One region of the Paenibacillus sp. J22P15 genome, then DNA from elsewhere that is predicted to be linked to it. Evidence: riboswitches for the same ligand, from Rfam matches in the RefSeq annotation. Region 1 holds a riboswitch; each other region holds the start of a gene.
What was found. Region 1 has a riboswitch for cobalamin ahead of AC0YN6_RS10920 (S-layer homology domain-containing protein). Riboswitches for the same ligand answer to the same signal wherever they lie in the genome.
Positions count from the first base shown of each region.

Region 2: another riboswitch for cobalamin. It lies ahead of AC0YN6_RS11325 (DUF4430 domain-containing protein); the one in region 1 lies ahead of AC0YN6_RS10920 (S-layer homology domain-containing protein).
Region 3: another riboswitch for cobalamin. It lies ahead of metE (5-methyltetrahydropteroyltriglutamate--homocysteine S-methyltransferase); the one in region 1 lies ahead of AC0YN6_RS10920 (S-layer homology domain-containing protein).

Region 1 covers NZ_JBWDNT010000003.1:557,378-565,263, reverse strand. The annotation lists gene AC0YN6_RS10920 (S-layer homology domain-containing protein) at 1-2,530, opposite strand, end outside; cobalamin riboswitch at 2,681-2,881, opposite strand; gene AC0YN6_RS10915 (methyl-accepting chemotaxis protein) at 2,980-4,965, opposite strand; gene AC0YN6_RS10910 (DUF445 domain-containing protein) at 5,218-6,552, opposite strand; gene AC0YN6_RS10905 (DUF445 domain-containing protein) at 6,553-7,833, opposite strand.
Region 2 covers NZ_JBWDNT010000004.1:63,590-71,475, forward strand. The annotation lists gene AC0YN6_RS11295 (GAF domain-containing sensor histidine kinase) at 1-1,142, shown strand, start outside; gene AC0YN6_RS11300 (response regulator) at 1,152-1,811, shown strand; gene AC0YN6_RS11305 (FMN-dependent NADH-azoreductase) at 1,973-2,599, shown strand; gene AC0YN6_RS11310 (TetR/AcrR family transcriptional regulator) at 2,796-3,347, shown strand; gene AC0YN6_RS11315 (DHA2 family efflux MFS transporter permease subunit) at 3,405-4,847, shown strand; gene AC0YN6_RS11320 (response regulator transcription factor) at 4,991-5,668, shown strand; cobalamin riboswitch at 5,822-6,021, shown strand; gene AC0YN6_RS11325 (DUF4430 domain-containing protein) at 6,197-6,970, shown strand; gene AC0YN6_RS11330 (energy-coupling factor transporter transmembrane component T) at 6,963-7,832, shown strand; gene AC0YN6_RS11335 (ABC transporter ATP-binding protein) at 7,823-7,886, shown strand, end outside.
Region 3 covers NZ_JBWDNT010000003.1:221,267-229,152, reverse strand. The annotation lists gene metE (5-methyltetrahydropteroyltriglutamate--homocysteine S-methyltransferase) at 1-1,603, opposite strand, end outside; cobalamin riboswitch at 1,753-1,946, opposite strand; gene kduD (2-dehydro-3-deoxy-D-gluconate 5-dehydrogenase KduD) at 2,246-3,001, opposite strand; gene AC0YN6_RS09400 (DeoR/GlpR family DNA-binding transcription regulator) at 3,006-3,800, opposite strand; gene kduI (5-dehydro-4-deoxy-D-glucuronate isomerase) at 3,826-4,656, opposite strand; gene AC0YN6_RS09390 (TVP38/TMEM64 family protein) at 4,879-5,487, opposite strand; partial or broken gene AC0YN6_RS09385 (HIT family hydrolase) at 5,632-5,736, opposite strand; gene AC0YN6_RS09380 (hypothetical protein) at 6,045-6,164, opposite strand; gene AC0YN6_RS09375 (helix-turn-helix domain-containing protein) at 6,179-6,367, shown strand; gene AC0YN6_RS09370 (dienelactone hydrolase family protein) at 6,402-7,430, opposite strand; gene AC0YN6_RS09365 (aspartate aminotransferase family protein) at 7,574-7,886, shown strand, end outside.

The DNA.
Region 1 (7,886 bases):
CTCCGCCTGATCCTGGTCCACCTGGTATAGGAACCCCAAGGTCAGCACCACCATCCTTCGTATATTGCCAGCGAAGCACATCACCTTTTTTCAATACATATGAACCTGCGCTGTAGTTAGGGAAAACACCATTAACGGAATACATCCAGCCGCTAACGTCGCCATGATCACGCTCAGCAAGTCCGCCAATCGCTTTCACGTAGATGCTTGATTCTGAGCCTGTATAGTCGATTGAAATACCTTTTTCATCAAGAGCACGTTTGATGGCGGTGAAGGCCGTGTCACCTGCTTTAAGTGTTACAGCATATGGAGCAACAATATCCCCGGCATTTATCGACCGTTTTTCAACGGATAATTTAATCGTATCTGCATCTGGAATAGTTCCGCCGCCATCGCCGCCACCTGTCAATGCTGCAGTTGTGTAAGCTAGAAACTCAGTGAAATGTTTCGTTTTAATAACAAGATTTCCGTTATCGTTATAGGCATAAACCTCGTCAGTACGTACCGACGAATCTGGATACTTCTTAATCGCAGTAAATTTGCCCGCTTGATCAACGAAGCCGGCTTCCTTATCGCCTTGTCCTTTTAGGGTAAGGATAACATGTTGATTGAATTGTATTTTTTCGTTGCCGCCTGCTTGAATTCGAACTGCGATTGCATCCACTTTCTTATTATCTGCAGACAAAGCGGTATTCAGCTTAGAAGTTAGGCCGCTATCATCTGTGCTTAAGTTTTTTGGAAGCTGAAGCTTGTTATCCCATGTCGATGTAACAGTTGTATTCGCTGGAATGTCCAGTGTAGTTGTGCCGCGTATAGCCGTTACCTTTGGCAATGCAGTTGATGGGAATGTAACAATGATATTATTCGTGATCGGTGCATCACTTGCTGCTCCGAGTGAAACAACCGTTTCATTCTTATTAATATCAATTGTTTGATCCGCTGTATCACTCACTTCGCGTGGAATTACAACAGAAATTGGATCACTTTCTTTGTTGCCTACTAACGCAGCGCCTAACGCTTGAATCGTAATTGCTCCGCCTGTTGCTGTTCCTTCGAAAGAAATCGTTACTGTATTCTTATCTTGAACTAATGAAGCTACTTTCAGCTCCGTATTCCCTGTATCAATTGTCCAGTTTTCGATTTTGTTCGCTGCATTAGTGAACTCATCGCCAACAAGATTTACATCAATCGTTGGATTAGCAGCACCGTTCTCAATTGTTAATTGCGTAGAAAGAGCCGGATATCTGCTGTAATAGAAGCGGACAACATCATTTTCCTTAAGCTCGTAATCACCTGCACCTACATTTGGCGCAGTTCCATTAACCTCGAACATCCAGCCATCCCAGCCGCCAAAATAACCCGCTTCCTGTCCAGCAATACCTTGGACATAAGGACCATAACTGCTTTCTACGATATTATAGGAGATCGGTGGAGCTGCTGTAGTAAGCGCCTTTTTAAGTGCATCGAGAGCAGTCACAGGCTCGTTATTTTGTTTTAGTTCAACGGTTTTCTGTTCATAAATGCTCTGTGAAATGCCATCGACCTTAACCTTTACATTAACAGAAGTAGGCAGTTTAATTTCACCAATACGATACCATACTGATTTCTGATATTTAATATCAAGTAGAGCAATTAGTGCTTGCTCCGTGGCCATACCTATACCAATATTGCCATAATTAATATTCCATTTAAAAGAACCGTCTCCAATTTCGAACATTTGGTAGGAATTCAGAACCGTCTTATCATTAAAGGTCCATTCATTGGATAATACATCCTCATTTATAGCTGTCAAACCCGATACAACAGCAGACATAGTGTTGGAGTTGTCTCCAAAAACAACTTGTTCTTTGTTTAATGCGATTCCTTTCAAGTAAGCTTTGACTCTAACAATTGCTTGTTGAACAGCGCTATCGCTCTGGTAGTTTCCAAGAGCGAGCAGAGCCATTCCCGTAGAATCTGCGTCATACCCGATTTTCCCATTAGACTCCTTGCCTAATATATAATTCAATGCCTTATTCTTGGCAGTTGCATCCCAGCCGCCAACATCACTTCCAAGCTTTTCGCCCGTGTCGAGTGCAAGCATCGCCCACACATGTTTGTATATTCCACCAATTTCTCCGGTATCTGTATTTTGCTGCGCTGCCAGCTCCGCATAAAGATTTCGATCCGTTTCCCACGCATGCGCAGGGTCTTCACCCATAGCGAGCAATCCAAATATATAGCGGATATGAGTTGTGTCGTAATCATCAGGCTTCAGCCCAGGATCCACGGTCTTCCAACTAGGCAGCTTCCAACTGCCATCCTGCAAATTTTCTCCCGCACCCCATAGGCCAACAATTTCCCACCAAGAACCCAAGGTCCAATTTCTATTTTTATAATATTGAACCGTCTTATCGATCATTCCTGTTAATGAAGCATTCGCAGAATGATCTGCCGCTTTACCTACTTGAGGTAAAAATAAAGTAAACAACAATACAAAACTTAAAATAGCAGGCAAGCTCTTTTTCATAAATCTCTTCAATGTAAGCAATGTTTTCTCTCCCTTTTTCTCATTTCTAGCAACAAAAAAACATCTTTCCGTTTGTGGAAAGATGTTTGGGCTGACACGTGTGCAAGAAAGCATAGGAATCCACCTACTGCTGAAGCACGAATAAACATCCCCCTCCCATCCTCGTGAGAAATATAGAGCGCTCCTATGGCAGGTCTCCTGGCTTCGCTTCATTGCTAGACTATCTCCTTCCCGTCACAATTGGACAGTGGATAACATGATAGTCAGCTCAGCGATACAGTGGCGGGACCGCGTCGGACTTTGACCGAACTTCCCTATTAAGCTGCTTGTGAATAAACCATTCACGGCAGCACCATATTAGCTATTCTATGAAATTGTAAATGCTTGATTTGTGCATTGTAACAAATTTGAATGGATTAGACAAAGGTTCTGTACGTTTTTCTTTCAGTTGTGAATTTCACAGCTGTATTCTAATCGATTTTAAATCTCTTAATAGACCGCTGAAGCTCCTCCGAAAGCTCATTTACGGACGATGCAAGCTGCAGCGTCTCCGCAGCAAGCTGATTCTGGCGTTCGGTATCTACTGCCGATTGAGCAGCATGGTTTGAAGTATCCTTGGCTACTTGTGCCATCGTCTCGACTGAGGCACTTACTTCTTCGCTGCCTGCCGCCATCTCCTCTGTTGAAGCCGACACGTCCTCGATTTGTGATGCAACCTTGCTGGACTCCTTCCATATGGTATCAAAAGACTCCTTCAGCTTATGAACAATGTGCAAGCCTTGCTCCATTTCTTGCTCACCCGTATTTACTGCGCTGACGGCGTTATTTGTTAACGCAAGCACATCATCAATCGTTTCTGCAATTTGACCAGCATGAGCCGAAGCCTGCTCCGCCAGCTTTCTAATCTCACTCGATACAACCGCAAACCCTCGACCATATTCTCCTGCGTGAGCTGCCTCGATCGCAGCATTGAGAGCGAGCAAATTTGTTTGATTAGCAATAGCAGCTATTGTGCCTGCCATTTCTTGAATTTCTGAAGAGCGCTCATTTAGCTGGCCGATCACTCGTGATATCGAAGCAGTTGCCGCGCCTAGTCGTTCCATTTGACCCACAGCATGATCAACCTTCGAATAACCTTGCTCCGCTGCAATCAGCATGTCGCCGGATGCTTCTGACATTACGCTTGAAGAATAGGCAATTCTTCCAACACTCGTCGCCATATCCTCCATTGACCTAGCCGCCTCAACTGCTCCATCCGCTTGGTTTCCAGCGCCTGCTGCCATCTCATTTACGGATGAAGCAAGCTGAGAAGCAAGCTCTCTGCTCTGCTTTGAACCAACCCCAAGCCTGCCCGCAAAATCTGAGACCGAAGCTGCATTGTTACGAATGGTCCGCATCAAGCTTTGCATATGGGCGATAAAATGATTGATTTCTTCTCCCAAACGAGTAATTTCATCATTACCTTTGTTTTCGATTCGGTAAGTGAGATCCGCTTCGCTGGAATTGAGATTGACAGAAGCGTGGACGATTTTACGAAGCTTTCTTCCCACCATGAATTGTGACAGGAAAAATAAAACGACTAATACTACTGCCATTAATCCGCCAAATTGCATCATTACTTTCGTTCTTTCAGCTGCAATCAGCGCATCTTCCTTTTCTTTCGATAATGCGACACGTACGGCTCCCCAATGCTTGCCATCAATCATTAAAGGATAGGAAATATCCCACGCTTCCACCGTTTTCCCGTCAATAAGCCGGTTATATTTCTGCAAAAATATATCGTCCTCATTTGTGTTCTTGGCAGCATTGTAGCCCGTTTCATCATTAAAAATCCGATTGGCTCGATAATTTTGGCTTAATAAGCCTACATCTCCCCAAGCATCCGCAGATTGTTCTCCTACAGCGCTATAAACACTGTTATGCGTTGCAATATAGCCAGTGAATGATGGATTGTCTGAGTAGGCCGTCGCCATTGCATAAATAACATTATCATCAGTCATAAAACTATCCATAATGCCTTGCCAGCGTTCATCCGTATAGCGATCATATGCACTATCATATTTCAGCTCGTATTGATAGAGCGGAATAGATTCCCCATTGTACAAAACCGCAGTTTTCTCCGCGTAGGTTGAGTCCTGCCGCCTTTTCTCAGCCACCTCCGTGCTTAACGGATTTACAGTCAATTTATCGTTAAAAAAAATTTGTTTAAGTTTTCCACTATCCCATTTCGTTCCATCCTGAAACACGATGCCCGTGCTCAAGTCCTGCTCGGTTACATTCTCAAGGGTGCGGGCTAAAGATAAAGCAAGATCGCGACCTTTATCGCGGAGCCGCTCTTCTATTACTATACGTGCAGCGTTCCATTCATAAACTAATATCACACTTACGATTACAGCTAATGCAACAGCCATCACTAGCATAAATTTATTCGTTAACGAGCGTAATCCCATCTTCATCTTTCCAGCCCCCATTGTTAATTAAGCTATATTAAACCATTTTAACTAAATTGTTATGCGTTTTAAATCTATTAGATCAAAACTCCTTAATAAATACATATTTATATAATTATTTTTTTAAATTTTTACATTAATAATCATACAAAATACCTAGCCTAACCCTCATTTATTTCATATCAAGCATAGAAAAAAAATCACCCTGCTGCCGCATACAAAGCGACATAGAGTGATTTCGAGGACAGCTGCTTCTCATTACAACAAATTCAAAAGCGGTTCATACACGCCATATAGCAAAATATAAAATGCCGCACCTAGTGCCGCACCGATATATGCTCCATTCAAACGAATACGCTGTAAATCAGTCTCGACTTTGCTTTCGATAAAATGTACAAGCTTCTGCTCGGTGAAGCTGTCGAGTGTCTTGCGAACGATGATCCCAATAATCGCATGTTCCGTATCGATCATCTTATGAACAAACTTTTGCACATATTGCTCCAGCCAGCCCTTTGTTTCATCATTTGCCTTGAACCATTCCCAATAAGATAAAATAAACTGATTGATCAGTTCTTTAATATCCGATTTATTAACGGAATGTTTCTGCTGTACTGCAAGCTGCAATCCCGGTTCACTAACTAGCAGCTGTCTCAAATTACCTAATAACGCTTCAATGGAGGGCAGCAATGAGATTTTCTCGATGACTTCATCTCTCCACTCATTAACAGCAGCCGATACGTCCTCGCGATTTTGCAAATTATCCGCCAGCTGCAATACCATTTCCTCAAGTAAAACGCGAAGCTCATGCTGAGGATTACGCAAATCATTAATAAGCAGCTGCAAATCGTCAAATAACACATTTGCAGCATCGTCGAGATTTAGCGCATTCGTTGATTCTGCGACTTCTACTGCCATTTTCTTGAGCCACTTAGAGAAAATGCTTCCTTGGTTAACGAACTTTTCTTTTTCCTTTCCAAGCAGCTCTCGAATAACGACCTTCGTTTGTTCATCTGCTGCACGAACCGCTGCAAACTCAACGATTTGACTGATCCAGCTTTGGAAATTACCTTTGCTCATAACCCACTTGAGCGCCTTGCCAGCGTAAGGAGACAAACTGACCTTTCCTAAGCTTTTTCGAGCTCTCTCATCTAAAAGAATAGAAAGCCCTTTAATGTCCAGCTTAACAAGCAGTCCCGATACCAGCTTCCAGCCCTGCTCCGCAAGCATACCGCTTGGACGCCGGTCGATCCATGAAATACCGATCTCCACAAGCGAAATTTGCTTCACCTTATCTTTTAATAAATCCTTGCTAAGCAACTGCTGCTCGACCATATTCGCGACGCCTTCAATCAGCTTATCTCGGTTTTTGGGAATAATCGCAGTATGCGGAATCCACTTCCATCCAAAAGGATGGCGGAACAACACCGTTACAGCGAATAAATCCGCCAATGCTCCTACAAGTCCTGCTTCCGTCGTGTAAAGCAACATTCGAGTCCACCACTGATCTGGGAAGACATATAAACAACAGGCTGCAATAATGAACAAGGCGGCGAGCAGTATTAAGCTGCGGTTTGCTTTTTTTCTCATAGCCATTTAAGCAAGCCCTCCAATCCAAAAAGTCGCTAGATGAAGGACAACGCCAATCATTGCACCGACTCCGATTCCATTTATTCGAATATATTGCAAGTCACGTCCCGCTTTATCTTTAACGAGCTCGATAAGCTCTTCCTCCGAGAAGCTGTTCAGCTTGTCGGTTACCATATGGCCAATGTAAGAATGCTTATTTTCCATCCACTTCAGCACGGTCGACTTCACGTATTGATCAAGTCGTGTAAGCAGCTCTGTATTTCCTTCAACAAAGTTTATGCCTTCGCGTACTTTGTCTTTGATCCATGGATAGCGAACCTGCTGCCCTTCCGCGTTCTCTGCCGCTGTAATCCGAATGGACTCTAGTCCTCGCTGTATGAAAGCATCCAACTTAAGATCATCCTTTATCGAATTAAGCAGACTTGTTTTGCCCTCTTCTATCTTGTTCCGCAATGATTCGTCCGTACGAAGCCTCATTACAAACTGCTCGATATAAGCTTTAATTTGCTTGCGCTGCGGATGCTCTTCGTAATGGAATTTCTGTAAAAAAGAAACCAGCCATTCCTGCAATCTTCCGCTAATATTCGCTGATTCCAGCCCAGCGGTGAAATCAATCAGTTTTCTTCTAAACTTATCACCCTCATAGGAACGAATGGCAGAATTCACAATTTGATCAATGACAGCGCCAAACGGTGCTGATTTTACAATTTTTATAAGCTCCGGAATAATAAACTCGATGATGCGATCATCGTAACCGTTCTTGATTGTCCAATCGCCGGCATCGGCAGCAATATCCCCAACAGGTATGGCATCGGCATGCTCAAGCAGGAAGGTCTGTACGGTTCTAGCCAGCTCCTGCAAATCAATCGTCGTAATTACATCGTCAGCCACCTGCTGCAAAATGTCATTCACGCCTTCTTCGCCGCCATGCTGCTTCAAATAAGTAACGAGAACGTCTGCGATGTTGTATTCGTCCAGCCTTTCCCTGATGTTCGGGATGGTCAGCAGTTCATTTTGAACCATCTGAACGAGCTCACCAATCAAGCGCTCCCGATTCCGAGAAATAATGTTTGTCCCCATCCAGACAGGCCATTTGATGCTCAATGGATTTCCAAACAATGCGCTGACCGCGAAGGAATCAGCCAGCCCGCCAATCGTTGCTGCGCTAAATAGAGAAAATAACAGTCCTCCGACAAACGTATCGTGAAAGGGAAACGCCGCTAATATTCCGATAGCTGAGAAAAGCAGCGCTAAATCCGCTTTCTTCTTAATACTGAATTTGTTCATACACAAGCTCCATTCCTGATGATCGTTCACACTAATTATCCCATATCTATAGG
Region 2 (7,886 bases), on a different contig from region 1:
TTTATCAAGTACAGGAGCAGCATACGGTTCATTACGCCAAGCTCGGCGATGTCATTCAGAAAATAAACGCCATTCAGGATATTAATCATTTGCCGATTCAAGCGGTTAGACATATCGGTGATACTTTCGATTGGCAGCATGTCTCGCTATTTATGTATGAACAGGACCAATTATCGCTTCGAGCACACTATACCGATAATCAGGTTAGAAAAGAGTGGCTATCGCTTGCAATCGATCAAGGCGGTGCTGTTAGTACAGCGTTTCATGAGAATCGTCTGGTCATCCAATCGAATTGTAATGAAGTATCCTGCTCATCTTTGCCGTCGATTGGTATTCCTCCATTCTCGTCAGCGGTTGCAATACCGCTTCGCATTAGAAGCCGTCCAATTGGAGTGCTGCTTATTAGCAGTCAGTTCAGCAATCAATTCGACGATTACTTGGAGGACTTTATGTATTCTCTAGGTGATCATTTTACGTTATGCGTCGAAAACTTGCGGATATACGAGCAGCGAAGGGAGCTCACTCGTATGGAAGAGAGAAATCGGATGGCTAGAGATCTACATGATTCGGTTATTCAGAAGGTGTTCTCTTTGTCCTTTCTTGCGAAAGGTGCCGAAACGGTGCTGGCAGGCAAAGAGCCAGTCGTTGAGCGATCACTTCAAGAGATCAGACAACTGTCGCAGGAAGCATTGAAGGAGATGAGAACGCTCATTTGGCAGCTGCGACCAGCTGGCCTCGAGCATGGATTACTTACCGCACTCAAACAATATGGTAAAAGCATGGGCTTAACGGTACATGAGCAGGTTGAGGGTGTGCGCGAGCTTCCTCGGGCAATTGAAGAGGCGCTATGGCGAATCGGGCAAGAAGCTTTGAATAATGTGAAGAAGCATGCGGATACGAATACAGTATATGTTCGGTTAGTGAAATCGGAGCTGTTCGCAAGCTTGGAAATTATGGATAAAGGCCGCGGATTTTCGCCAGGGAAACGCAAAGGGAAGCTTACAATGGGAATGCTAACGATGAGGGAACGAGCAGAGACGCTCGGCGGTGATTTATCCATTAAGAGTGAAAAGGGACTGCCCACAACAGTGACAGCTACAATACCGATTGCGACAGAGATGGAAATGTGGGAAGAGGAATGAGGAAACGCTTTGACGATAAAAATATTATTGGTTGATGATCATCAAATTGTTTTAAAAGGTATTTCTTTTTTTCTAAGCATGCAGCCGGATTTTGAACTGGTTGGAGAAGCGAATAACGGCAGGGAAGCGGTGGATAAAGCTGCGGAATTATTGCCTGATATTATATTGATGGACTTGAACATGCCGGTAATGGACGGTATTGAGGCGAGTAATCTTATTGCGCAGCAGCACCCGGAAATTAAAGTGCTTGTGCTGACAAGCTTCTCGGATCGCAGCCATATCGTTCCGGCGCTGCAGTCGGGAGCCATTGGCTACATGCTCAAGGATGTGGAACCTGATCAGCTTGCTGAAGCTATCCGCAGCGCTTACAAAGGCAATATTCAGCTGCATCCGGACATTTCAAATGCGCTTTTAGCTCAAGTGGCGCCGCAGTCTAATGCGATGAAAGAACATACGATAACGGAATTAAACGAAATTTTGACTCCGAGGGAGCTAGAGGTGCTGCAGCTGCTCACCAAAGGAATGAGTAACAAAGATATTGCTAATACACTGACTGTGGCTGAGAAAACCGTCAAAACACATGTGAGCAGCATTTTAAGTAAATTAGATTTAACAGACCGGACACAAGCTGCTTTGTACGCTGTGCAGTTAATGCGGGAAAACGAATGATTTTACAATCTAAGACTATAGTCGTAGGACTAGACCTCCGCCTTTGGCGGTTTTTTTATGTCGATTTTTCGGCCTATGTACCGATGATTGTTGAGCGAAAACTTTATACAATAAAGCTACTTACAAAAAGTAAACACAAACAACTTGGAGGGAAACATACAATGAGTACAGTATTATTTATTAAAGCAAATGACCGCGGAATTGAACAGGCAGTTAGCGTTAAGCTATATCAATCTTTTCTAGACAGCTTCAAAGCTAGTCACCCAGAAGACACTGTAGTTGAGCTTGATTTGTTTAACGAAGAGCTTCCTTACATGAACGCTGATATGATTAACGGTAACTACAAAGCAGCTAACGGTTATGAGCTAACACCAGAAGAGCAAGCTGCTGTAGCAGTATCCAGCAAATATATGGATCAATTCCTTGCTGCTGATAAAGTCGTTTTCGCATTCCCGCTTTGGAACTTCACCGTTCCTGCTGTTTTGCACACTTATATCGACTACCTATCACAAGCTGGCAAAACGTTCAAATATACAGCTGAAGGTCCAGTTGGCCTTGTAACGGACAAAAAAGTTGTATTGCTTACTGCACGCGGCGGCATCTATTCCGAAGGTCCTGCAGCATCTGTAGAAATGGCACACAACTTTATCCGTACAGTAATGGGCTTCTACGGTGTTACTGACCTTGAGAGCATTATCATTGAAGGTCATAACCAACTTCCAGCACAAGCGGAAGCAATTGTTGCAAAAGGTCTTGAGGAAGCAGCAGCAGCAGCTGTTAATTTCTAAACTAACCTATATAATAGCGAAGGCAGCCGGACATTCGTTCGGCTGTTTTTATTATGATTTTCAGCTTATTGGGTATAAAAAAAGGTTGACTTGATAAAGGGATTAATGTTTTAATCTTATAGTTGTTATATAGACCGATTGGTATAATAGAGGTGAGGGTGGATGTCAGAAAAATCAAATACACGCAGTGCGATACTTGAAACTGCAGCGAGACTTTTTTTTTACGAAAGGGTATCATGCAACGGGATTAAGCCAAATTATAAAGGAAAGCGACTGTCCAAAGGGCTCTCTTTATTATTATTTTCCGAATGGGAAAGAGGAGCTTGCACTGGAATGCATGTACGGTACCAAGGAGCTTGTTATTGACAAGTGGAGAAAAAAGTTTGCAGAGTTTGATGAGCCCTCTGAAGTGATACAGGCTTTCGTTCTAGATATGGCTGCGGACGCCGAGAAATACGATTATGCAGGTTATATGCCATTTAGCTTCTGGAAGACTGTGGAGACCTCGACGATTAGCGTTAAGCTGAAAGCTGCGGGACAAGGGGTATTCTCTGCATGGCAAAATCTCCTTTCAGAGAAACTCATACAGTCGGTTATGGAAGAAACGCGAGCAGGTGAGGTTGCAATCGTTATCGTTTCCCTATTGGAAGGAGCACTCATATTGGCTCTAACTCACCGAGACACGCAACCGCTATTAACCTCAGCAAAATGTATACCTTACATCATTCATAAGTGTCCTTCTCTTTGAGAAGTCATGAATATAGGTTAGACAGAAAATAGGAGAGTGGAAAGCTTGCAAGCAACTATGACAGCATCAAAGCAAGATACGGGTCAGCAATATAAAGTAATCCCCATCATGATTTCATTATTACTAAGTGGATTTATAGGTATGTTTAGTGAAACGGCGTTAAATGTAGCACTTAGTGATTTAATTCGCGTCTTCGACATAACGGCGCCAACCGTGCAATGGTTAACAACGGGATACCTGTTGACGCTCGGTATTTTAGTTCCGGTATCAGGGTTGTTGCTGCAGTGGTTCTCGACAAGACAGCTATTTATTGCGGCAGTAAGCTTCTCTATATTGGGTACACTGGTAGCAGCACTCGCTCCAAACTTTGAAGTGCTTATGACCGCGCGTGTTATACAAGCTATAGGTACAGCGCTTTTGCTACCCCTTATGTTTAATACGATCCTTATTATTTTCCCTGCTGAGAAGCGGGGAGCAGCGATGGGTGTTATCGGTCTCGTTATTATGGTAGCGCCTGCTGTAGGCCCAACGATTGCAGGACTCTTAATAGAGAATATGACATGGAACTGGATTTTCTGGTTGTCACTTCCGTTTCTTATTATTGCACTTTTGTTCGGTATTATGTTTATGCAAAATGTATCAACGATAACGAAGCCGAAAATTGATATCTTATCACTTCTCTTCTCTACACTCGGCTTTGGCGGCATTGTGTTTGCCTTCAGCAGCGCAGGTGAAGGTGAAGGTGGATGGGGCAGTACAAAAGTAATTGCTACAATGGTTGTCGGTATTGTATCACTCGTTATTTTTGCAATTCGTCAATTGACGATGAAACAGCCTATGATGAATTTACGGGCATTTAAGCATCCTATGTTTGTTGTAGGAACACTGATGGTATTTATTTGTATGATGGTCATTTTATCATCCATGCTCGTTCTTCCAATGTATTTGATTAGCGGTCTTGGACTTAGCGCGCTGACAGCAGGTCTCATTATGCTGCCGGGTGGACTTATTAACGGAATCATGTCTCCGATCATGGGAAGCCTGTTTGATAAATTTGGTCCTAAATGGCTTGTAATTCCAGGACTTGTCATCGTTGCTGCTACACTCTGGTTCTTCTCAGGTATAACGACAGCATCGACTATTACATTGATTATTGTACTTCACTCTTGCTTGATGATTGGTATTTCTATGGTATGGATGCCCTCGCAGACAAATGGTCTTAACCAGCTGCCTCGCGAGCTGTACCCGGATGGTACTGCGATTATGAATACGTTGCAGCAGGTTGCCGGCGCTATCGGCACAGCGGTTGCTGTAAGCATAATGACCTCAGGCATGACCAGCTTTATGAAGGATGCAGCCGATCCATCTGATCCTGCCAATGCACCGCTTGCATTGACAGCCGGCATTCAGAATGCATTTATTTTCGCGATGGTCGTTGCGATTATTGGCTTGATCGTTGCTTTCTTCATTAAACGGGTTCATGTGAGCAAGCAGCACTAATTGAAATAAATAAATGAGACAGCCTCTTGATTGATGAGGCTGTCTTTTTTAAAATTAACGATTGACGATGAGAAATATTATCAATTACAATGGTTGAAATCATGCTATAGACAAGCATAGCGATATCAAAGGCGGATCAATCCATGAAAAAGGTGTTACTAATTGAAGATGAGAAAAATTTAGCGCGATTTATCGAGCTTGAACTGCGTCACGAATCGTTTGCGACAGCTGTCGCTTTTGATGGAAATAGCGGTCTGGAGCTTGCACTGCGAGAAGAATGGGATGTCATTTTGTTGGATCTTATGCTGCCGGGCATGGACGGTCTTGAGGTTTGTCGTCGCATCCGTGAAACGAAAGCTACGCCGATTATTATGCTAACTGCAAGAGATAGTGTGACTGATCGAGTAACGGGCCTAGATAGCGGTGCAGATGACTATATTCCAAAGCCATTTGCGATTGAAGAGCTGCTCGCTCGGCTTCGCGTTGTATTTAGGCGTCAGGAGAAAATTACCTTGGAGCAGCGATCGGTTTTGGCATTTGGCGAGTTAAGTGTTGATTTAGATGCTAGAGTCGTAAGCAAAGGCGAGCACATTATCGAGCTGACGAAGCGGGAATATGGCCTGCTGCTCGCTTTTATGGAAAACCCTAACCGAGTACTTTCTCGGGAAATGCTGCTTGATAAAGTGTGGGGGTACGATGCAGCAGTTGATACCAACGTAGTTGATGTTTATGTGAGATATTTACGCAACAAGATTGATGCCCCAGAAGAAACGAGCTGTATTCAGACGCTTCGAGGCATTGGGTATGTGATGAAGAAATGAGCAAGCTGCGCGTATGGTTTTCCCGTATTCCGATTAAGTGGAAACTGACATTATTCCAAATACGAGTCGTCTCGCCGCTGCCATTAGCGATCGAATCATTCAAATCCCGTATAGACAAACCCCTGTTATCTCGATATGATTGATTAAATAATCGAATACAAGTGTAAAAAAGGTGCAAACAAACCATGCTTTCGTTTGCTTAATAGGGAAGTCCGGTACTATTCCGGCGCGGTCCCGCCACTGTATGTGAAGAGTGCTTCTCTCCAAATGCCACTGTCCGCTCGTAGGATGGGAAGGCTGGGGAAGCGCGTTGACGCACGAGCCAGGAAACCTGCCTTTTTTATTTTGTTTCTCATTCTTCGGGGGGTAAGAATGTGGAGGCGTAATCGTTTTGCAGAACGCATCATATATTTTATTTATGTGCCGCAGCTATTCTTTCATTCGACTTGCAGATCCCCTTACATTAAGGGGGTCTTTTTTTATTTATTAAGTTTTGTGATTAGGACGAAAAGGAGTAGAAAAGGGACGATGGAAATGAACGCAAAAAGATGGCTGCTTAGCTTATTAACTTTACTAATGGTTATCGGTATAATATCAGGCTGTTCTAGTCCGGGTCAAAACGTTAATAATCAAGCCAATAATAAGCAATCTGGCCATCAAGTGCTAGAGGGAAATGAAACGACTGATGAAAGTGCGGAGCAGTCCTCGGTTGTGACTCCATCGGCAGCGCCTGTCGGGTCGGAGCCGATTAGCGGTGGTGAAAATCAAGATAAGGATAAAGACAAGGCAACACAGCCACCAGCTGATAAACAAGCAGCATCTTCACCGAAGCCAAAGCCTACGAATGTGCCGAAGTTGGATGATCCGATTTCGAAGCCGACGGTTAAGCCGAGCAAGGTGGAAGAGTCTGCTTCACCGAAGCCTTCAGCGCCTGCTGAAACGCCGCAGCCTGCACAGACGGTCACGATTTCTATTGTCGCAGACAAGGAGACAGGCACCGTTCTCGCACCAACAGCAGTTGAGATCAAGAAGGATGATACCGTCCTTGAGGTATTGAAGAAAATTACACGAAAAAACAAAATACAGATGGAGTATAAAGGGGCAAAGGCTGGCGCTTATATTGAAGGAATCGATAATATATATGAATTCGATTTTGGCGCTAAGAGCGGATGGATGTATAAAGTGAACGGCGAGTTTCCGAACAAAAGTGCGGGGGCTTACGAGCTTAAGGAAGGCGACGTCATTGAATGGATTTATACGATAGATCTAGGCGAGGATATAGGAGCTAAATTCGATGAATAGCGCCTTTAGTTCCGTACATCCGGTTACAAGCTTCAGCTATTATGCAGGTGTTATTTTATTCAGCATGCTATTATTTCATCCTGCTTTCTTAGTGACTTCACTTGCGGTAATTGTCGTTATTATTGTCATTCATGGCGAAGGGAAGCGGCTGCTGAAGCTGCTTCCCTATTATGCTCTAATGGGCGGCTCTGTTGCTATTCTTAACCCTTTATTTTCTCATCGAGGACGACATATTTTATTTTATTTCATGGACCAACCGATCACGCTGGAAGCGATTTTGTACGGCGTTACGATGATGCTTTCTTTATTATGTATTTTGTTTGCATTTGTATCGTTTCAAAAAATAGTTACGACGGAAAAATGGATGTATTTATTTTCAAGGATCGCACCGAGAATATCGCTGTTGACCTCAATGTCGATTCGCTTCGTGCCGCTCTTCTTGCGGAGGTTGAGCCAAATTACGACTATTCAACGGACAAAAGGTGTCACGATACTTGAGGGCAGTTTAAGGAAGCGGAGTAAGGACGGTATGCTGCTCGTTCGGGTGTTGCTGACATGGTCATTGGAGGAAGCGTTGCAGACAGCGGATTCGATGAAGGCAAGAGGATATGGCGCTGCTAAGCGAAGCTCCTACGTTATTTATCATATGGACCGAAGAGACTGGTATGTCCTAGCGTTCTTGGCGGCAATGGCAATTGTGTGCATTTGGGGCTGGTTTCAAGGGTTTGGAGTACTTACTATTTATCCGCGTCTAGAAACGATGCAGTTTCATAGAGGTGAAGGTATTGCATATGCAAGTTATTGTGCTTTTCTGCTGACGCCAGTCGCACTTGAAGAAATGGAGAGAAGATCATGGAAATAATACATGTGGATGAATTGTCATTCCATTATCCGGATTCAACGGCTGCAGCGCTCG
Region 3 (7,886 bases), 340 kb from region 1:
CGACGTCACCATAAATGACTGGCGGCTTCACGCAGCGGGAGCCGTATGATTGTACCCAGCCATTGCGCGTAAATGCGAAACCATCTAATTTTTCACCAAAAAATTCAACCATGTCCGTACGCTCAAACTCGCCGTGAACGAGTACGTCTATGTTAAGCTCCTCTTGAATTTCAATCCAGTTTTTAATTTTTTCGTTGATGAAGGAAGCATAGTCCTGTGAGCTCAGCTCGTTCTTTCTCCAATTCTGTCTTGCTTGACGTACATCAAGAGTTTGCGGGAAGCTGCCGATTGTCGTTGTCGGAAGAAATGGCAAATTCCACTTTTGCTGCTGCAGCTTCTGCCTTTCAGCAAATGGCTTTTGTCTCGTTGACGGATGAGCAGCAACTGCTGCTGCATCTGCCGCTTGACGATTGCGGGCAGGAGAAACAGATAGATTATAAATTTGCTCGCCGTTTAGCTTGAGCTCCTGTGCGCGTAATTGTGCTGTTTCAGAATCAGCTGCATCCGCTGCTTCGCTCAGCCATACGATCTCATCCAGCTTCTCTTCTGCGAATGCCAGCGCATCACGCAGCTCAGCTGGCAGATTTGTTTCATTTTTTGCCGTTACAGGTACGTGCAGCAGACTGCTCGATGACTGAACGATAATACGATCCGCGGGAATAACTGCAGTAATTTTTTGCAACAGCGCAAGCTTTTGTTTGTAGTCCGAGCGCCAAATGTTGCGGCCGTCTACAAGTCCGATACCGGCAAGCTTATCCTGCGGGAAACCGAATTGCTCAAGTGATTTCAGGTTGTTTTCTAACCCGTGTACGAAATCCAACCCGATCGCCTGTACTGGAAGCGCGACTACAGCTTCATAATGCTCTACCGCTTCGAAATACGTTTGAAGCAAAATGTTAAGTGTTGGCGCAGCTTCATTCAGCTTGGCATAAATCGATTGTATCAATTTAATCTCATCCTCCGTTACGGAAGTAACAAGGATTGGCTCGTCGATTTGCACCCACTGTACGCCTTCTTGCTCAAGCTCCTTAAGAATCTGTGCATACAACGGTACAAACTGCTCAACCAGCTGCGGAAGATGCTTAGCGTCATAGCCCTTCGAGAGCTTGAGGAATGTGTATGGCCCAATAATAACCGGTTTCCCTTCAATACCTAGTTTTTCTTTTGCTTCACGGTATGCAAGCAGCGGACGGTTCTCTGTTAAGACCGGAGCAGCGCCAGCAAGCTCAGGAACGATATAGTGATAGTTTGTATTGAACCATTTTGTCATTTCACAAGCCTGTGCTTCCTGTGTGCCTCTAGCCATTGCATAGTAGGTCTTTACTGGAACAGGTCCGCCTTTATAGTCAAAGCGGTCTGGAACGAGGCCAAACATCGCCGAAGTATCCAGCATTTGATCATATAACGTAAAATCATTAACAGGAATAATCGATATCCCTTTATCCTTTTGCAGCTTCAGATTATTCAGCCGAATACCTTCGAGCGTTTTTAGAAATACTGCTTCTTCCAAATCACCTTTCCAAAAAGCTTCGAGTGCTTTTTTCCATTCCCGATTTTCCCCGATACGCGGATATCCCAATACACTGTTTTGTAGTTTACTCATGTCTATAATTCCTCCTAATAAATGTAATAAAAATGAAATGAATGCGCAAAAAGGGCGTCATTACCTTAAAGTAGCAAAGGTAAAGACGCCCGTCGTTTAATTAAACAGCGGTCCTGTCTTTAACACCTCCCTATCTCCCGTAGGTAAAAGCAGTGTCGTTCAAATAGGCAGGTCTCCTGGCTCCAGTATCATCATCGTAAGCTTACCTTCCCAATCGGTTAAGATCAGTGGCATTCACGCTTAGACTCCTCTGTTACAGTGGCGGGACCGCGCCGGTGTTACACCGGACTTCCCTTTTAAGCTCAAGCTTTGGGGCAAGAGCACCTATTTCCACTTATTTCAGTTATTGATCGCTTTTTTCTAGCAATACGAATAACTATACACTCTAACTAATAAATATACAATACTGTGCATAAAAATGTTTCTTATGCAAACGAACAGAAAATCTTATATAACTCCACAACCGCTTTTAGCATGTAATAATACTACTAATCTACTAGTCTCGACACAATTCAGACTAAACGGATGTAGAAACTGTATTATACAATTACGGACAAATAAAATCTACCTCATATAAAAAAAGAGCTCTCCCATCGCAACTTATACTACGAAGGAAAAGCTCTTTCGATGTTGGTGCTGAGCTTACCTAACCAACCAGCCGCCGTCTACAGCCATAATGTGGCCATTCATATAATCGGAGGCTGAAGATGCCAAGAATACTGCCGGACCAATGAGATCCTCCGACGTTCCCCAGCGTCCTGCCGGGATGCGCTGCAATATTTGAGCACTGCGTACTGGATCCTCGCGAAGCGCTTCTGTATTATCTGTACTCATATAGCCTGGAGCAATCGCGTTCACTTGCAAACCTTTGCCAGCCCACTCGCTAGCTAACGCTTTAGTAAGCCCTGCAACCGCATGTTTGCTGGATGTATAGCCAGGAACGTTAATTCCACCTTGGAAAGTAAGCATGGATGCAATATTAATAATTTTGCCGGAGCCCTGCTCGATCATATGTTTTCCAGCAAGCTGGGACAGAAGAAATACCGAATTTAAGTTAACGTCAAGTACAGCCTGCCAGTCCTCATAGCTGTGCTCAGCTGCTGGTGTACGACGAATAATACCAGCGTTGTTAACCAATATATCGATGCGTCCCAGTTCATCTACTGTGCGCTCAATGATACCTGCAAGCTTCGTTCGGTCAGAAATATCCGCCTGAATCGTAATGGCTTTACGTCCGAGCGCTCTTACCGCTGCTGCTGTTTTGTCAGCAGGTGTTTGGTTCGTAACAAGCGCCACATCGGCACCCGCCTCAGCTAGTCCAAGCGCAATCGCTTCTCCAAGTCCGCGTCCTGCGCCTGTAACGACAGCCGTTTTTCCTGTCAAATCAAACAAACCCATTGGTTCAAGTCCTCCCTCTTGGACGCTTTCCGCTATCAGTAAGCGCCGCTTTCATCATCTTAATATTTAGTGACTCATACTTTGCCGCTATGTCTGAATCAATGCCATCGTCTGTAATGATATAATCAACTTCATTCAACTCGGCGAACGTAATTAGTGCTCCCTTATCGAATTTGTTATGATCAGCTAAACAGTACACGATCTTGGCATTATCCATATAAAGCTTTTTCAACTTCGCCAATTCCTCTGTAAATATAGTAAGTCCATATTCCAGATGAATGCCGGTTGTGGAAAGAAACAGCTTATGGACATTCAAACGTTTAATCCAATCCTGCGATTCCGCGCCAATCAATAAATTATTATGTCGATAGCCTCCGGGAATAACGAGCCTGACTTGATCCTTAGCGGTTAGTTCACGGATGATAAGCAAATCATTTGTGAGCACTGTAACAGGCATATTAGGCAGACGCTTTGCCATCTCCAGCGTTGTGCTTCCCGCATCAAGCGCAATAATATCATTAGGCTCGATACAGGAGAGCGCTAAAGCAGCAATTGCCGACTTCTCCCTTTGATGCTTGCTATTCGGGAATTGCAGCGGGTAGAGACTATCCTCGCCTTCCTGCTCAAGCACAGCCCCGCCATGGGTCCGTTTGAGCAATCCCTTCTCTTCAAGCTTCTCAAGGTCCTCGCGAACCGTTTTCTCTGTTACCTGGAACAGCTCGCTTAGCTCTGATACCTTAACAGCTCCAAGCTGCTCCAATTTATCTATAATCTTACGATGCCGTTCGGCAGCCAGCATAGTGCACCTCCTGTAGCGAATATTTCTATTTTAGCTCGCTTGCAGGTACTGCGTCCATGTCTGTAAATGTATAGTTCTCGCCAGCCATCGACCAGCAGAATGTATAATTGCTAGTTCCAACACCGGAGTGGATCGACCATGGCGGCGAGATGATTGCTTGCTCGTTAGCAACAACAAGATGTCTCGTCTGTGACGGCTCGCCCATCATATGGAATACACGAGCATCGTCATTCATATCGAAGTACAAGTATGCTTCCATGCGGCGATCATGCACGTGCGAAGGCATCGTATTCCAAACGCTTCCTGTTTTCAAGCTAGTTACACCAAGCATCAACTGGCAGCTTTGAATGCCATCTGCATGAATATATTTGTAAAGTACGCGCTCATTTGAAGTTTCTTGTGAGCCAAGATGGGACGGATTCGCTTCCTCCACCGTCATTTTGCGTGTAGCGATTTCTTTATGCGCAAGTGCGGAACAGAAATACAGCTTAGCAGGGTTCGCTTTATCAACGCTTGACAACAAAACTTCACGTTTACCTTTACCAACATAAAGCACTTCAAGCTTGCTTAGCTCATATACCTCGCCATCCACGGAAATGGACGCAGGTCCGCCAATGTTCAAGAAACCGACTTCACGGCGCTCCAAGAAATATTCTGTTTTCAGTGTTGCTGCATCCTCAAGCAGAATAGCTTCGTTTACAGGCACTGCTCCGCCAACGATCATGCGGTCATAATGCGTATATGTCATTTTGATTTGATCCTGCTCAAACAGACTCTCAATCAAAAACTCACTGCGTAGACGTTCCGTATCATATTGCTTTACATCGGTAGGGTTTGTAGTATGGCGTACTTCCATTGGTTAAAAGCCTCCTAAGTTTTTTTAGCGTAAAACATGCCTCGCGGGCTTACGCTTATGTTTGTTAATGTTCGTTTTTATAATATCACACATTTACGAACATAAACAGTACATTTTAAACATTATCTTTTCATACATTTATCGTTTGAGAGATGATCAGTATAAAAAAAAGACCTCAATACGCATCATCTGCGAAGAGGTCGTTCATGATTTCAGTGTCATCTATTGGAGCTTCCAGCGGCGATACACATAAATGGACAACATCAAAAACAGTCCGTATACCCCAATCGTGACTAATAAATTTCTCGGGTCGGTCATGAGAGAATCACCTATTATGGCGAACAATAGCATCGCCGGGATTTTGCCGATTGATGAGGCTAAAGCATAAACGGTAAAGGACACTCGGCTTAATGCCGAATACATATTGACCGCTATGGAAGGAATGAACGGTATAAGGCGAGCGAACATAATCGTTAGGAACGCATTCCGTTCAAACATCGCTGTCAACTTGCCGATGCTTTGATAACGGTAGAGAATCTTCATCCCCCATTCCTGATAGCCATATCTGATAAACAGAAACATAACGATCGAAGCTGTCGCTGAGCCTGTCCATGTAACTGCCGCGCCTAACACAGGACCAAGTGCAGCACCGATGAGTCCTCCGATAACGGGATATGGGATGACTGGAAATAGCGCTACCAGTGTCGCCATTAAGGCGACCAGCGGGATATTGTCAGCTTGCTGGAACCAAGTCAGTATTTCATCACCGTAATGATAAATGAGAAAAGCAATAATGCCATATATAGCGGCTAAGCCTATTTTTTTGAGCATGAGTGTACTCCTGAATAGTAGTTGAAACTAGCTTATCATTGTTGAAGGGGAATACGCCCCAAGCATTGTGTCGATTTAGCGATAACCAATGTTCAGTCCTGCATGCACCATATTCGGATTGTACTTGAGCGGCGACCTTTTTGACCTAGCATGGTGATAGGCAAGTACATTCTCCGTCTCGATTACCTTCTGTACAGAAGTTCGACCGCTCAATACTTCATCACAATAAAAATCTTCAGACACTCGCATATTGATAAACTGCCAGTACTCCGCTATCTCCGCCTACATTGCACTTTGTGCAATAGAATTCTCATTCAGAAGCAGCTCCCGCAGCTACGTTGCAGTTTATGCAGTAGAAATCACCATTTTCAGCTTGGTAGTCGGATTTCAGGCTAATTCTATTGCATTTCTGCAACGTAGCCATGCTCTCCGAGTATCATGTCAGGTTTCTAGTGTACTTTCTGCAACGTAGCGGAGAGGAGCATCATCTCCTATCGATACTTTTGAGACGGCCTCATGATTTTATAAGCTTAATTATCGTGTGAAAGATCACGAGTTTATACCCTTTCCTTCACCCATACTGCCATCTCGCCTTTGCCGCGATTGACCCATGCATAATAAGGAATGAAAGTAACATTCTCCTGTTTAAGAATCGTATCTGCATTCGAGCGGTACAACTGCGTGCCCCAGTATGACGCCTATCGATTATTTGTCCAAGTATCGGCTTGAGCAAGCCAAGCTGCTGCTGCTCAAAACAGAGTGGCCAATCGCAGAAATTGCCCAATACGTTGGATTCGAAAACGTCCCTTACTTCTCTAATTACTTTACGCAGCAAATAGGATTGCCTCCAACCAAATTTCGTAAGCAATATATGACGTAAGAGAGATAATAACGATTAGATGTCGGATGATTTTTTAAGAGGATAATGTCCGTTTCAACCAATCATATGCAAGTCGGCCGCTTATTTCATGTGATCCCGGGAATATATCGATTTCCACCTTATCCCAAGCGGCTTCAGCTTCGTAGATCGATTGAATCTCAGTTGAAGCTTTACGAAATCCAGCCACAGGAAAAATAGGATCGCGCTCACCCGATTCGAGAAATAGCGGACGCGGAGCAATTAACCCAATCAGCTCCGGCAACTCCGCATGAACGAGTAAGTTAGGTATGAAGTTATCAATACAATGCTGCACAGCAAAGAGGCTGTCCTTAATTGTATTTGTAAAACCCGTCAAAACTATCGCTTTGATTCGAGCCTCAAGTACAGCAGCAACAAAACCGATCAATGCGCCGCCTGAGAAACCCATTAGTCCAATTCGGCTCGAATCGACTTCAGGTCGTGATGCCAAATAGTGAAAAGCTTTCAACGCTTCGGTTACTCGAAGGCCCGTGAGTGTCTTTCCTAGCATCATAAGCTGTGTCGCCAAACTGTAACAGGAGCTTGGAGCAGACGGGTCAAGAGCAAGATCCGAATGAAGCCTTCGCTCGCCGAAGCCGATCATGTCAGGCGCGATTACGACCATCCCTCGCTTAACCAGCTGCACGGCAAAATGCTGATGAATACCTGGCTCGGCTTCATCTTGTGAGCCGTCTTGCTGCAAGCCTACGATTTCCCGGCTGCCGTAACCATGACCATGAAGCGCGAGCACACTAGGCAGCGGCCCCTTCCTATCGTCAGGAATAAGTACATATGCTGCAAAGGTGAGTCCCGGTGTTGCCGACAGTTCTACTCTCTCTCGAACGTATCCATCACATTGGACACGTTCCAGCAGCTTAGCAGCATATTCAGAATTAGGCTCGAAATGTCCGATCAGCTCCCGCAGCGCAGCTTTTAACTTCGGTCTGCGCTCGTTGCGAAGCTCGCGCATAGAGCGACTTTGATGCCGACTAACCGCATCCTCATAAAGGTTTTCTAAATAAGAATCTCCATTCCACATCATCATCTCTCCCGCCTCATCTACGTATTATTTTTAGAATATTGAACCCGTTATCATTACGCGGAAAGTCCTCAGTTTGTTTATTGTATTTTTATTCTCTTTGTTGTATATTTATACAATGCAATGAATAACCGGGGAGGTACATGTTCATGATTCAAACAGAAAACGCTATGACAGCCGAACTGTTGGGAAAAGCAGAGAAATCGGTTTTATACACAGCAGCACGTCCAAATATCGTAATGGAACGCGGCGAAGGGATGCACCTGTGGGACACAGAAGGAAAAAAATATTTAGATTTTGTCGGCGGCTGGGCGGTTGCAAGCTTAGGACATTCTCCTGCTGCCTTGCAGCAAGCGTTGGCGCGTCAAGCATCACAGTTAGTCCATGCCAGCCCGGGCTACTACAATCGACCTATGATCGAATTCGCCGAGCTGCTGACCAGTGTCAGCGGGATGGATAAAG